3 regions of the Nocardia sp. NPDC051570 genome follow, and region 2 is predicted to be linked to each of the others. Evidence: riboswitches for the same ligand, from Rfam matches in the RefSeq annotation. Region 2 holds a riboswitch; each other region holds the start of a gene.

Region 1 (3,268 bases), on a different contig from region 2:
GTCGCGATGCGCAGCTGCGCGGCCACCAGGTCGACATCGGTGATCTCCTCGGTCACCGTATGCTCCACCTGGATTCGCGGATTCATCTCGATGAAGACGTGGTTACCGCGCTCGTCGAGCAGGAATTCGACCGTGCCCGCGCAGCTGTATCCGATCTGCCGCGCGAAGGCCACCGCGTCGGCGCAGATCCGTTCGCGCAGAGCGGGATCCAGATTCGGCGCGGGCGCCAGCTCGATCACCTTCTGATGCCGCCGCTGCAGCGAGCAGTCCCGCTCGAACAGATGCATCACATTGCCGTGCTCATCGGCCAGGATCTGCACCTCGATATGGCGGGGATTGATCACCGCCTGCTCCAGGAACACCGTCGCGTCGCCGAAGGCCGATTCGGCCTCGCGCATCGCGGCCTCGATCGAATCGCGCAGCTGACCCGGCTCGGCCACCCGGCGCATACCGCGCCCGCCACCACCGGCGACGGCCTTGACGAAGATCGGGAATTGCATCGACTCCGCGGCGACCGACAACTCGTCCACATCCGAGGAGGGCGCGCTGGAATCGAGCACCGGCAGCCCGGCAGCCTTGGCGGCGGCGATGGCGCGGGCCTTGTTGCCTGTGAGTTCGAGCACAGCCGAGGACGGCCCGATGAAGGTGATGCCCTCGCGCGCGCAGGCGGCGGCCAGATCCGGATTCTCCGACAGGAAGCCGTAACCCGGATAGACGGCATCCGCGCCCGCGGTCTTCGCGGCCTTGATGATCTCCTCGATGGACAGATACGCCCGCACCGGATGACCCGGCGTACCGATCTGGTAGGACTCGTCGGCCTTGAGCCGATGCACCGAATTGCGGTCCTCGTGGGGGAACACCGCGACGGTTCCGATGCCGAGTTCGTAGGCAGCGCGGAAGGCCCGGATGGCGATTTCACCGCGGTTGGCGACCAGCACTTTGGAGAACATCCGCCTAAGGTACCTGCCCGGTGAGCGGCGCCGAACCCGTGATCCGGGCTTCGCAACCATCCTCACAAACCGATCCCGCGATCTGCGAAGTTGTGTTACCGCTGCGCCGATCGCCTCCGGAATATCCCCGCGTCCCGCGTCGCTTATGCTCAACAGTGCAGCTGGTTCGTTGCGCCGACGAGTTGGAGCCCCGAGCGTCGGATACGCAGCGTCGAGCCGGTCCCTGGACCGGCGAGAGGGAACCCGGTGAGAATCCGGGACTGTCCCGCAGCGGTATGCAGGAACGACCGCCGTCATCAGCACTGGAAGCCTCCGGGAAGCGACGGCCAGTAGGAATCCGGCGAAGTACATGCCGGGCCCATATGGGGTGGCGTAGGCCGGGTCCATACGGGAAGCCTGCGAGTCCGAAGACCTGCCGACTGTGCCGGATACGCCGTATCCGGCGGCCACCGCCTCGTGGATCGGGCGGGCGGACACCAGTGTTCATACCGTGTCGTTGGGTATGGCGAAACTCGGGCGCTCCGTCTGCTTGTGGCGGTGACCCGTGGCTTCCAGCACTGGAGACATACCGTGACTGTCACAGCACATACACCTTTCACCGCAACCGTTCTCGGCATTCCGCGTATCGGGCCGCGGCGCGAACTCAAGCGCGCGATCGAGAGCTATTGGGCCGGTCGCATCGGCGCCGCCGAACTGGAGAGCGTCGCGAAATCCCTGCGGACCGACCATCTGACCGCCCTGCAGGCGGCGGGCCTGGATTCGGTACCGGTCGGCACCTTCTCCTATTACGACCAGGTGCTCGACACCGCGGTCCTGTTCGGCGCGCTGCCTCCGCGGGTCGCCGGGATCTCCGACCCGCTGGACCGGTACTTCGCCGCCGCGCGCGGGGCCGAGTCCATCGAACCGCTCGAGATGACCAAGTGGTTCGACACCAACTATCACTACCTCGTCCCCGAGATCGGGCCCGGCACGACCTTCGCGCTGCATCCGGACAAGCCGCTCGCGGAGCTGCGCGAGGCGCTGGCGCTCGGCGTGCCCGCCCGCCCGGTCGTGGTCGGCCCGCTGACCTTCCTGAAGCTGGCCAAGGGCCTCGACGGCACCGTGCCGCTGAGCAAGCTCGACGAGCTGATCCCGCTCTATCAGGAGCTGTTGCGGCAGTTGGCCGCCGCGGGCGCCGAATGGGTGCAGCTGGACGAGCCGGTGCTGGTCACCGATCTCACCGACGACGAAATCGCCCTGGTTCGTAGCACTTACACCACGCTGGCGCAGACGCCGGAGCGGCCCGCGATCCTGGTCGCGACCTACTTCGGCCGCCCGGGGCCCGCGTTGGCGGAGCTCGCGGCGACCGAGATCGAGGGCGTGGCACTCGATTTCACCCGCGGCACCGGTGTCGCCGACGTCGCGGCCGTGCCCGCACTGGCGAACAAGCTGGTCGTCGCGGGCGTCGTGAACGGCCGCAATGTGTGGCGCAACGATCTCGACGGCTCCCTGGCCATCCTGGGCACGCTGCTGGGCAGCGCCGGGAAGCTGGCGGTGTCGACGTCGAGTTCCCTTCTGCACGTGCCGTATTCGCTCACCGCGGAGCCGGATCTTGACCCGGCGCTGCGGTCGTGGCTGGCGTTCGGCGAGGAGAAGGTGGCCGAGGTTCGCACTCTGGCCACCGCGCTGCGCGACGGCACCGAGGCCGTGGCGGACGAATTGTCCACCGCCCGTGCGGCCCTGGCGGCTCGCCGCGAGGACGCCCGGCTGCACAACGAGACCGTGCGGACGCGCCTGAGCACCCTCGGCCCCGACGCGGACCGGCGCGCGCCCGCCGAGGAACGCCGTGTGCTGCAACGCGATCGGCTGAAGCTGCCCGCGCTGCCGACCACCACGATCGGCTCGTATCCGCAGACCTCGGCGATCCGCAAGGCGCGAGCGGCGTTGCGCTCCGGCGAGATCGATGCCGCCGAGTACAAGCGGCGGATGCGCGCCGAGATCGACGAGGTCATCGCCCTGCAGGAGCGGCTGGGCATCGACGTGCTCGTGCACGGCGAGCCCGAGCGCAACGACATGGTGCAGTACTTCGCCGAGCAGCTGGACGGCTTCGCCGCCACGCACAACGGCTGGGTGCAGTCCTACGGCACCCGCTGCGTGCGGCCGCCGATCCTGTTCGGTGACGTGGTGCGGAACGCGCCGATGACGGTGGAGTGGATCGCCTACGCGCAGTCGCTGACCGAGAAGCCGGTCAAGGGCATGCTGACCGGTCCGGTGACGATCCTCGCGTGGTCGTTCGTGCGCGACGATCAGCCGCTGGCCGATTCGGGCCGACAGGTGGC
Region 2 (3,268 bases):
GACGGCCCGCGGCGGCGACCCGGTCGGCGGCGAGATCGATCGCAACGTCGGTGCCGCCGTCGGGCAATACGCGGCCCGAGGTGACGGCCGCGGCGGCGTCGGCCCGGACATCGGTATGGGACTTCGCGCAACCAGGCTTGCCCGCACACGCGGTCACCAGCAGCCACGGCGAGGCAGCGTCGAAGATCAGGCCCATGGGCGCCAGCACCCGCACGACCTGCTCGGCCGTCCACTCGTCGAGGTCGGGCACGATCAGGCTGCGCCACGGCGTGACGATCAGCGGACGGTCCACGGCCGCAAGGAATTCCGCGGTCCGGGCGGGCAGGCTGCCCAGGGGGACCCCGGCGCCGAGCGCCACTCGATCGTCGGCCTGGACGAACCAGCCGATCGGAACATCCTGAGGCGCGGCCGATTCCACCGGTTCGGCGACGGCGGCGAGTCCGAGCGCCGCGGCGATCCGGGCCGGACCGTGCGGAATCTCCTGCAGCCGCCAGTGATCTCCGCGCAGATCCTGGAAGTGGTGCGCGGCCTCGACGAGCACCGCCACGACCTGCTCGCGGCCGAGCCGAATCCCACTGTCCCGCCCACCCAGCAGCAGTGCGAAGGTGTCGGAATCCGTCGCGTGCACCCCGAGGTCACCGCCCAGCCCGCTCACATCGCCGCGCCCGTCGTCGAGGGTGAACAGCACCCGCCCCGGCAATTCCGCGAGCCGCGGCGCGGCCCGCAGATCCGCATCGAGGGCGGCCACCAGCGCCCGCACATCGACCCGGCCGCCCACCCGGCCCGACAGCGGCGAGGCGACGATATTGCGCACCCGCTCGTGGGCCGGGCTCGGCAGCAGATCCACCGCGGCGAGCCGCTCGGCCAGCGCGTCGGCATCGTGTATCCGGCGCAGCTGCACATTGCCGCGGGAGGTGAGCTCGATCGCGCCGTCACCCAGCTCCCGCGCGGCCTCGGCCAGGGCCTGTACCTGGGCGGGCCGAAGCAGACCGCCCGGCAGACGAATTCGCGCCAGGGGACCGTCCGCGGCCGGATGCAGGCGCAGGACACCGGGACAGGAGTCGGGTTCGGAACGAGTCATGGCCACCCAAGCCTACGACTCGCCGCGGCGGTCAGCCGTGGGGCCGCCAGCGCTCGGATTCGGTGCGGGTGCCGCGGCGGGCGGCGAAGGGTGGGGTGCGTTGCCACGGGTCGGCGATCAGATTCGGCGTAGCGTGCCGGTCGACGTGATCGCGGTGGACCGTCGTGCCGAACAACGTGATGGCGATGATGAACGCGGCCGCGCAGAGCCCGCCACACAGGACGGCCCAGCGAGCGTGGCCCGTCGCGGCGGCGGTGAGCGCCATGGCCAGCGTCGCGAATCCGATCAGGACGCAGAAGTAGCTGACCCAGGCGACGAAACGATTGCGCCGAACCCAGTTCGGGGTCGCGGGCATCTCAGGACCATCCCCTCTCCGGCCGCTCCTCGTGCTCATGCCCCTTCCACGGCGGTTCCGGAACATAGCTGTCGGACAACAGATGCGGCGTCTCGTGCTGATCGACCCGATCCCGATGCACCGTCGATTCGAACACCAGCAGGCCCGTGATGGCCACGGCCGCACACACTCCGGCGGCGACGATGGCCAATCCGCTGCGGTGTCCCGCAGCCGCCGCGAGCGCCATGGCTAGCAATGCCACGGCAACCATCATGCAGACAATTCCCGACCAGGCAGCGAAGCGATTTCGCCTGGCCCACCCAGGTGAGTTCGGCATATGCACAGCGTACGCTCCGACCGGTCGGTCCGATATCGGAAATGCGCAGATGATGCGCAATGTCACGGCTGCGGCGGCCCCGCATCCCGCGCGACTCGACACGCCTCCCGACACGCCGCCATAAGGAGTGCGGATCGTCGGAAGGGGTGCGAGGTAGACCAATCGTTGCCTCGGGACCGCACCGCGGGCACTGTGGTCGATGCGGGCGCGCGGCCGACGGCCGAGGCCCACCCGGGGCGATGTAGCATCCGGGGGCTCGTCGACAACGAGGAAACCGGTGCAATTCCGGTGCGGTCGCGCCACTGTGACAGTCAGACCCTCTCGGCGAGCGCGACATCCGTGCTGGGCGCGTCACCCGAGGGAAGGCCGAACCGTGATCCTACTGCTGTCCACCTCCGACACCGACCTGCTGTCCGCGCGTGCCAGCGGAGCCGAATTCCGGCTCGGCAATCCGGCCCGCCTGCTGGTCGAGGATCTGCCCGCGCTGCTGGACGGCGCCGACCTCGTGGTGGTGCGTATTCTGGGCGGCCGCCGCGCCTGGGAAGAGGGTCTGGAGGCGTTGCGCGCCAGCGGAATTCCGATGGTGGCGGTCGGCGGCGAGATGGCGCCCGACGCCGAGCTGATGGAATGCTCGACCGTGCCCGGCGGCGTCGCCGCCGACGCGCACAACTACCTGGCCGCGGGCGGACCGGGCAATCTGCGCCAGCTGCACCACTTCCTGTCCGATACCGTGCTGCTCACCGGTCACGGCTTCGAGCCGCCGGTGCAGCTGCCGAGCTGGGGTGAATTGGAGCGCACCGCACGGAGTTTCGACGCCGCGGCGCCGACCATCGCCGTGCTGTACTACCGCGCCCAGCATCTGGCCGGGAACACCGCCTACATCGACGCGCTGTGCACGGCCATCGAGGATGCCGGGGCGCGTCCGCTGCCGCTGTACTGTGCCTCGCTGCGCACGGCCGAACCGGATCTGATCGAGGCCCTGCGCACCGCCGACGCATTGGTCGTGACGGTCCTCGCGGCGGGCGGCAGCCGCCCCGCGACGGCCGCGGCCGGTGGCGACGACGCCGCCTGGGATATCGGCGAGCTGGCCGATCTGGACGTCCCGATCCTGCAGGCGCTCTGCCTGACCAGCGGCCGCGCCCAGTGGGAGGACAACGACGACGGGCTGTCCCCGCTCGATGTGGCCACCCAGGTGGCGGTGCCCGAATTCGATGGCCGCATCATCACGGTTCCGTTCTCGTTCAAGGAATTCGACGCCGACGGGCTGTCGACCTATGTGCCCGATACCGAGCGCGCCGCCCGGGTGGCGGGCATCGCGGTGCGCCACGCCCGGCTGCGGCACATTCCCGCCGAGCGTCGGCGGGTGGCGCTGGTGTGGTCGGCCTATCCGACCAAGCACGCCCGCATCGGCAATGCGGTCGGCCTGGACACCCCGGCCAGCGCGATCCGGTTACTCACCGAGATGCAGTCGGCCGGTTACGATCTCGGCGCGCCGGGCGAGGTGCCCGGGCTGGCC
Region 3 (3,268 bases), on a different contig from region 2:
TTGACCCCCAACGGAATTCCGTCCAAAGGCGCCAACGGCAGCCCTGCCGCGATCTTGCGGTCCACCCGCTCGGCCTGTTCACGGGCACGCTGATCGAATCGGGTCAGATACACCCCGAGGGTTTCGTCGTAGGTATCGGCCGCGGCCAGCGCCCGCTCCACCAGCTCGGTCGCGCTCACCGCACCGTCGCGCAGCGCGGCCGCGGCCGAGGCGAGGGTCGTTGGCGTCGAAGAGGTTTCGAACATCTCACCCCAATCGCTCGGTCCCCAGATCTTGCCACGGCGACCGGCGACGCGCCGGACGGAAACGCCTACCCGACAGGGGTCAGGGGGTGGGCCGTGGTGCGCAGGGTCCAGGCCGAGGGGCGGCCGTGCAGAGTGGTGACCGACAGCGGCGGAATGTCCACGCGCCACAAGGATTTCGGGGGCGCGTCGAGCGCGAGCAGGACCACGGCGCGCACGATCGCGGGATGGGTGACCGCGGCGATGCGCCGGGGCGATGCGGTGAGGGTCCCCAGCCAGGTCCGGACGCGCTCGAGCAGTTCGACGATCGATTCGCCGCCGGGCGGCCGATGAGCGGGATCGGTCAGCCAGGCCATGAGATCCTCGGGCGCGAGTGCGTCCATGGACCGCCCCGACCAGTCTCCGCAGCGCCAATCCCCCAGCGCCGGTTCGGATGTCGCGGCCAGACCCAGCCCCTCGGCGGTCTGGCGGGTGCGCAGCTCGGGCGCGGTCACGACGAGCTCGGCACGCTCGAGCCGCACCGGGCGGGCGGCGCGGGCCACCGCCCGCGCACCCGGCTCGCTGAGCGGTTCATCGGCCGGGAAGCGGGCCGCGGTGACCGCCTCGGTGACCGCATGGGTCACCAGCGCGAGCCGGGTGACCTCGCTCATACCAGCGGTGCCGTCGCGGTCTCGCCGCGCACGGTGTCGCGCCCGAACAGCCGGGTGCTCAGCGAGGCGAAGCCGACGCCGATCACGGTCCACAGGATCGCCTGCGCCAGCACCGAATACAGCCGGAAGTAGAACAGATCGTCGGCCGGGAACCCGGGGAAGACGATCCGGCCCGACGGATCGGTCAGCGGCTGCGGCGTCTCGGTCGCGAAATCGCCGTAGGCCTTGTCGACCGACAGATGTCCCAGTGACGGCAGCAGCGCGATCACCACGGCGATCACGACGACGAAGGCCACCGCGGACACCAGTGTCGCGTACCAATTGCCCAGGCGTGCCTGGAGTCTGCGGCCCAGCCAGATCGCCGCCAGCAGCAGCACCACGGAGAGCAGCATCATCAGCAGGTACAGGCCGGTACGCTCCTTGATGGACTCCGGATGCCCGATCGACGGCGGATTGGCCGGATACTTCAGGAACGGCACGGCATACAGCGCGAGGAACATACCCCCGGCGACCAGCAGCGCCAGTGGACGCGGGGCGAGGCGGCCGACCCGGCCGAGTGCGAGGGTGTACACCACCGCGAACAGCGCGCCCATGGCCAGACCGAAGACGATCACGCCGAATCCGAGTCCGATGTTGGACTGCACCGTGCGGGTGAACAGCTCCACGTCCTGGGTGTGGTCCATGCCGTGCCCGGCGGCCTTCTCCAGCGCCATCTGCGCATCGTCACGGCCGCTCTCGTAGTCGATGGCGCGCCCCATGACCGGCTCGGCCAGCACGCGGGCGAAGAGGAACGCCAGCAACCCGCCCAGACCGCCGAACAGCACGCCCAGGCCGATGATTCGCTTTTCCATTGTGTGAACTCGATTCCCGCGGACTAGTGGCAGGGGAATCCGAGGAAATGCCGGCCGTCGTGCACGAACTCGTGGACGTGCATATCGCTGCCGAAGATCGACACCGCGCCCTGATCGACGCCGATGAAGTACAGGGCCAGCAGCGCCAGCACCGTGGTACCGACCAACCACAGGGCGGTGCTGGGAATCGAGAGTGATACGGCGGGCGCGCCGGATCGGGGAGCGTAGGACGTAGCCACGAAAACTCCTTAACTACAGGGGATTACGCGTCCCCGTCGTCGGACAGTACCGGCGATGTGAGGGTCTGGCTCGCACCCCGGCGGGGTGCTCACAGTGGCGCGACCGCTCCGGCTTCACACCGGATTCCTCGACTCATCGCCCACTCACCATACGAAACCGCCGACTTCCAGGTCAATCGCCGCGCACCGCACACAACCGGTGCCGCCCGCCCCGGGCTCCGCACAGAGTGCGCAACGCTGATGTGCTCGACGCGCCGCTGCCCACCGCACGCGAGATCGAGGGCGGGAAGCACTGTTTCACACTGGTCGAGCAGGAGGATTCGACGGTGCGGCAGCTCATCGCCACACTCGATGGCGGGCGCGGACATCGAATCTTCGTCGGGACGCCAGAACAGGTTGCCGATGAATTGCATTGTTGGTTCTAAGCGGATGATTCGGAGGGTTTGACCATCATGCCGACGTATCTTCCGGGCGGGCTGGAGGATTTCATCGATCGGATGGCTCCGATCCTTCGGGAGCGCGGTCTGTTTCACACTGAATACACCGCGGATACAAGAAACGGTCCGCCCTCGACATTCGAGGGCGGACCGTCGTACGCGGGTTTCGCGAACCTCAGAGGTAGGAGCCGCACACGGGCCACGCGCCGGGGCCCTGGGTGGCGAGCACGTTCTCCGCGACGCGGATCTGCTCGGAGCGGCCGGCGTGGGCGGGGTTGCCCGAACCGCCGTTGGCACTCCAGGTGCCCTGGGTGAACTGCAGGCCACCGTAGAAACCGTTGCCGGTGTTGGCGCCCCAGTTGCCACTGGACTCGCATTCGGCGACGGCATCCCAGTTGTGACCGCTCTCCGCGGAGGCGGCGGCCGACAGGCCGAACGGAACGGCGACCAGAGCGGCGGCGACAGCGGTGAATCCGAATGCGCGGGTGAACTTCCGGTTCCGAGACATAGTGGGTTTCTTCCCCTGCGCCCAGCCGGCCCGGCGGCAATGCGTCACCGGGTCCCCGTCCCCAGGAATGTCGGGTTCGAACTCGGATCGTGGGACAGGGTTGCCGGTGTTCACCGATCCGAGTTGCGGCCCGCCTCTGCGAGCCGGAGATGACGGTAACCAGAAAATCGCTGCCAATCACGTAGCGATAACATAAACGCAGTCTCAACCGATGAATGAGACTGCCATCGTTTGCGCAGATCGCATGGGAAGAAACGCGGACTACATATCTGTAGTTACCCAGTCGTTATGTGGGTGAGATCACCGCTTGATAGTGATTCGGGTCGCAACCGCCTTGACAG

What was found. A riboswitch is a leader RNA that binds a small molecule or an ion and turns the genes downstream of it on or off. The one in region 2 is predicted to bind cobalamin.
Region 1: it holds a riboswitch for cobalamin, as region 2 does, so the genes downstream of both, metE (5-methyltetrahydropteroyltriglutamate--homocysteine S-methyltransferase) here and cobN (cobaltochelatase subunit CobN) in region 2, are expected to answer to the same signal.
Region 3: it holds a riboswitch for cobalamin, as region 2 does, so the genes downstream of both, ACIA76_RS04200 (CbtB-domain containing protein) here and cobN (cobaltochelatase subunit CobN) in region 2, are expected to answer to the same signal.

The regions. Positions count from the first base shown of each region.
Region 1 is NZ_JBITDI010000007.1:20,982-24,249, forward strand. It holds gene ACIA76_RS18810 (pyruvate carboxylase) at 1-950, opposite strand, end outside; cobalamin riboswitch at 1,151-1,385, shown strand; gene metE (5-methyltetrahydropteroyltriglutamate--homocysteine S-methyltransferase) at 1,521-3,268, shown strand, end outside.
Region 2 is NZ_JBITDI010000001.1:120,021-123,288, reverse strand. It holds gene cobG (precorrin-3B synthase) at 1-1,081, opposite strand, end outside; gene ACIA76_RS00535 (hypothetical protein) at 1,113-1,436, opposite strand; gene ACIA76_RS00530 (hypothetical protein) at 1,438-1,677, opposite strand; cobalamin riboswitch at 1,969-2,092, shown strand; gene cobN (cobaltochelatase subunit CobN) at 2,126-3,268, shown strand, end outside.
Region 3 is NZ_JBITDI010000002.1:142,776-146,043, forward strand. It holds gene ACIA76_RS04185 (amidase) at 1-245, opposite strand, end outside; gene ACIA76_RS04190 (histidine phosphatase family protein) at 311-892, opposite strand; gene ACIA76_RS04195 (CbtA family protein) at 889-1,743, opposite strand; gene ACIA76_RS04200 (CbtB-domain containing protein) at 1,767-1,982, opposite strand; cobalamin riboswitch at 2,019-2,159, opposite strand; gene ACIA76_RS04205 (hypothetical protein) at 2,210-2,407, shown strand; gene ACIA76_RS04210 (transglycosylase family protein) at 2,595-2,927, opposite strand.